Regions from separate parts of the Stutzerimonas tarimensis genome, predicted to be linked through region 2. Evidence: predicted binding sites of a transcription regulator. Region 2 holds the regulator's gene; the other holds the start of a gene.
The links. Region 2 encodes FliA, which starts transcription of late flagellar genes. Its sites were predicted from a motif close to CTAAAGTTTNNNNNNNNNNNGCCGNTAA; they were not measured.
Positions count from the first base shown of each region.

Region 1: a site for FliA is predicted at 1,186-1,213, ahead of ACFOMF_RS17050 (methyl-accepting chemotaxis protein). Genes of this name have one in related genera too.

Region 1 covers NZ_JBHRXZ010000027.1:81,396-83,848, reverse strand. Annotated here, with positions in the region: gene ACFOMF_RS17055 (ABC-F family ATPase) at 1-1,075, opposite strand, end outside; gene ACFOMF_RS17050 (methyl-accepting chemotaxis protein) at 1,268-2,245, shown strand.
Region 2 covers NZ_JBHRXZ010000029.1:43,585-46,037, reverse strand. Annotated here, with positions in the region: gene ACFOMF_RS17410 (protein phosphatase CheZ) at 1-712, opposite strand, end outside; gene ACFOMF_RS17405 (chemotaxis response regulator CheY) at 731-1,105, opposite strand; gene fliA (RNA polymerase sigma factor FliA) at 1,159-1,902, opposite strand; gene fleN (flagellar synthesis regulator FleN) at 1,899-2,453, opposite strand, start outside.

The DNA of each region.
Region 1 (2,453 bases), on a different contig from region 2:
TCTTGCCGATGCCGTTGGGACCGATGATGGCAACCCGCTCGCCGGCTTCGACCTGCAGCGAGAAGTTCTTGAACAGCGGCACGCCCTCGAACCCCTGGCCCATCTTGTTCAGGGTCACCGCCTGGCGATGCAGCTTCTTGGTTTGTTCGAAGCGGATGAAGGGGCTCACCCGGCTCGACGGCTTGACCTCTTCCAGCTGGATCTTGTCGATCTGCTTGGCGCGGCTGGTGGCCTGCTTGGCCTTGGAGGCGTTGGCCGAGAAACGGCTGACGAAGGTCTGCAGCTCGGCGATCTGCGCCTTCTTCTTGGCGTTGTCCGACAGCAGCCGCTCGCGCGCCTGGGTGGCGGCAGTCATGTACTCATCGTAGTTGCCGGGGAACAGCCGCAACTCGCCATAATCCAGGTCGGCCATGTGGGTGCAGACGCTGTTTAGGAAGTGGCGGTCGTGGGAAATGATGATCATGGTCGAGTTGCGCGCGATGAGCACGCCTTCGAGCCAGCGGATGGTGTTGATGTCCAGGTGGTTGGTCGGTTCGTCCAGCAGCAGGACTTCCGGGTCGGAGAACAATGCCTGGGCCAGCAGTACCCGCAGCTTCCAGCCTGGTGCCACCGCGCTCATCGGGCCGAAATGCTGGTCCAGCGGTATGCCCAGGCCCAGCAACAGCTCGCCGGCGCGGGATTCCGCAGTATAGCCGTCGTATTCGGCGAACTGGACCTCCAGCTCGGCCACCGCCATGCCGTCGTCCTCGCTCATCTCCGGCAGCGCATAGATGCGGTCGCGTTCGGCCTTCACCGTCCACAGCTCGGTATGGCCCATGATCACGGTATCGATGACCGAGTAGTCCTCGTAGGCGAACTGATCCTGGCGCAGCTTGCCGAGACGAATGCCGGGCTCGAGCATCACCTGGCCCCCGGATGGCTCCAGCTCGCCGCCGAGGATTTTCATGAAGGTCGACTTGCCGCAGCCGTTCGCGCCGATCAGGCCGTAGCGATTGCCGTTGCCGAATTTGACGGACACGTTCTCGAACAGCGGCTTGGCGCCGAACTGCATGGTGATGTTGGCGGTGGAGATCAAGGGATTGTCCTGCGCAGTAGAAGGTGGCCCGAACAGGTCGGGCGACGAAACCGCACATTATAAGCCAGGCAGTGCCACGCTGCCCAAGACCGTCGAGCCGATCACCGGAACTAAGTCTTCAGAGCCGGTGGCCGATAAATTGCTTGGCGTGAAGTCGCGCCATCAGTTTCCAATGCCAGAGGAGCATTCGCCATGTGGTTCAAAGACGTCCCCGCCGCATTGGCCGCCGAGCTGGGCGACCAGCTGAGCCGGTTGCTGGCCGGTCAGCCGGTTTCGCCCGACGCCTGCGCCAGTCTGGCCCGCCACCGGGCGCTCTGCCAGTTGCTGGAACAATTGGCGCACCGCCAACGTGGCCAGCAGGACGCGCTTGCCGCCATCCGTCCTCCACCCTGCACGCCCGAAGAGCTCGCCAGCCTGCGTCGGCAGCTCGATGAAAGCCGCGACCAGCAGCAGCGCCTCGAGCGAGAGCTGGCCGATGCCCGCCAACTGCTCGCCGAGCAGGACGCACGCCTCAATGAACAGCTGCAGGAGCAGCAGGTCTGGGAACTGACCAAGCAGACCTTGACCGAAGGCAGCTGGGACCTCGCCGTGGCCAACGGTGACCCGGACCACCCCCACAGCCTGATTCGCTGGTCGGATCAGTTTCGGGCGCTGATCGGCTACAGCCGCGAGGAGTTTCCCGATGGCTGGGACAGTTTCAACAGGGTCGCCCACCCGGACGACCTGGGTGAGGTGATGGAGCAGTTCGCCGCGATGATGCGCAGTCCCGACCGGCACTCCTCCTACATGGTCGAGTACCGCATGCGCCACAAGAGCAAGGGGAATATCTGGTTTCGCGAGCGCGGCCGCTGCCTGCGTGATGACCGGGGCGTATTGCGGCGGGTGATCGGTGCGGTGCGCAACATCAGTGACGAGAAGGCCGCCGAGCAATCCAGGGAACGCGAGCAGGAAGCCATGCAGGCCACCTACGGGCAGATTGCCCAGGTGGTGGGGGTGATCAAGGGCATCGCCGACCAGACCAACCTGCTGGCTCTGAACGCTGCGATCGAAGCCGCGCGCGCCGGCGAGGTGGGGCGGGGCTTCTCGGTGGTCGCCGACGAGGTGAAGAATCTGGCCCGGCGCACCCAGGACGCCACCCAGGAAATCCAGGACATGCTCAAGCAGCGCTAGGCAAAAGGCGCAGCCCACCCAGGCTGCGCTGCGTCGACGCTCCCTTACTTTCCTTCCCCTGACCGCCGAGGCGCCGACTCACACCCCGCCTCGAGCGCGAGTCTCAGCAGCCTCTCTGCTAACAGCGTCTCGGCCCTTTTATTGCTACATGCCAACAGACTCCATGGCCCCCGTGATCTGGACGTGCCGCCAAGCGGCCTGCGTGCGT
Region 2 (2,453 bases):
GCGGCCCTTCACCATTGGAAGGGGCCTTCTTGCGGTCCTGCTGTTCGGCGCGCAGCTGCTCGTGGTCATGCTGGATGCCGGCGTAGCGGTCGATCTGGCTGGCCATGAGCACCAGGTCGAGCAGGTTGACCTCCAGATCGGTGATCAGCCGGGTCACGCGCTTGATCACCTGGCCGGTAAGGTCCTGGAAGTCCTGCGCGAGCATGATGTCGCGCAGGTGGTCCGAGAGCTGGTCACCGTTCTGCAGGCTGCGCATGAGAAATTGGTCGATGCGCCTGGTCAGCTCGCGAAATTGCTCGGCGTTCATCTCGCGCCGCAGGAAGCGTTGCCAGTCGGCCGCCAGGCTCTGCGCCTCGTAACTGATGTAATTGACCAGCGGCGCGCATTCCTCGACCCGATCCATGGTGCGATTGGCGGCCTTTTCGGTCATTTCGACGACATAGGACAGCCGGTCGGTGGCATCGGTGATCTGCGACGCCTCGCCATGTCCGGCGCGCGCGTCGATTTCCAGCTTGACGATGGCGCTGTGAAGCTCGCGAGTGAGCTTTCCCACCTCGGCGTAGAGGCCGCGGTCACGTGACTGGTTGAGCTTGTTGATGATGTCCGTTGCTTCAGCGAAGCGCCCTTGCTGGAGGCTCTCGATCAGTTCAGGAGCGTTGGCCCTGAGGCTACCCTCGAAGTCGCTCGGGGCGGCATTGTCTGTCTGCGCCATATAGCCCTCTCGGCGAACTCAGTTGCTCACGCGCTGGAAGATCTTGTCGATCTTTTCTTTGAGCACCTGGGCCGTGAACGGCTTGACCACATAACCATTTACCCCGGCCTGCGCGGCCTCGATGATCTGGTCGCGCTTGGCCTCGGCGGTCACCATCAGCACCGGCAGGTGCTTGAGGCGCTCGTCGGCACGCACTGCACGCAGCAGGTCGATGCCGCTCATGCCGGGCATGTTCCAGTCGGTCACGAGAAAGTCGAAGCTGCCGCTCTGCAACATCGGCAACGCGGTGGTGCCGTCGTCCGCTTCAGCGGTATTGGTAAAGCCGAGATCACGCAAAAGATTCTTGATGATCCGCCTCATCGTCGAAAAGTCGTCGACGATGAGGATCTTCATGTTCTTGTCCAAGGTTCGACCTCCAAAAAAGCCTCAATAACCCGGCGAATGGCCTAGCGCGCTCGCCACTCACCCAGGCGCGCGCGCAAGCGGGCAGCACACTGACTGTGCAACTGGCTGACGCGCGACTCGCTGACTCCCAGCACCTGACCGATTTCCTTCAGGTTCAATTCTTCATCATAGTAAAGTGATATCACTAATTTTTCTCGCTCGGGCAACTGGGCGATCGCCTCCACCAGGGCGCGCTGGAAGCGCTCGTCCTCCAGTTCCCGGAACGGCTCCGGATGCGCGCTTTCGGCATCCTCGTTGAGGTCGCCGCCCTCGCCTGCCTGGAATAGATCGTCGAAACTGAACAGGCGACTGCCCTGGGTATCGCCCAGGATGCCGTAATAATCTTCGAGACTTATCTCTAGTTCGGCCGCGACCTCATGATCTTTAGCGTCGCGCCCGGTACGCGCCTCCACCACCCGTATCGCGTCGCTGACCATGCGAGTGTTACGGTGGACCGAGCGCGGCGCCCAGTCCCCCTTGCGCACCTCGTCGAGCATCGCGCCGCGGATGCGGATGCCCGCGTAGGTCTCGAAGCTGGCACCCTTGCCGGCATCGTATTTGCCAGAGGCTTCCAGCAGGCCGATCATGCCGGCCTGCATCAGGTCGTCGAGCTGCACGCTGGCCGGCAGACGCGCCAGCAGGTGGTAGGCGATGCGCTTGACCAGAGGCGCGTACTGCTCGACCAGGCGACGCGAATCGCTGGCCTGGGCCTTGTTGGAATACATGCGAAGTCCCGCGCCAGTCATGCCGAAGTACCTGCAACAGGCTGAACCATACGTTCGATGAAAAACTCGAGATGGCCGCGCGGGTTGACCGGCAGCGGCCAGTTGTCGACCTTCTGCGCGATCGCCTTGATGGCCAGGGCGCACTTGGAACGCGGATAGGCTTCGTACACGGCGCGCTGCTTTTGCACGGCCTTGCGCACCATCTCGTCATAGGGCACGGCGCCGACATATTGCAGGGCGACGTCCAGGAAGCGGTCGGTCACCTTGCTCAGCTTGGCGAACAGGTTGCGCCCTTCCTGAGGGGTATGCGCCATGTTGGCGAGCACGCGAAAGCGATTCACGCCAAAGTCGCGGTTGAGCAGCTTGATCAGTGCATAGGCATCGGTGATGGAGGTGGGCTCGTCGGTGACCACCAGCAAGACTTCCTGCGCCGCGCGCACGAAACTGATCACGCCATCGCCGATGCCCGCCGCAGTGTCCACGATCAGCACATCGACGTTGTCGCCGATGTCGCTGAAAGCCTGGATCAGGCCAGCATGCTGCAAGGGCGAAAGCTGCACCATGCTCTGGGT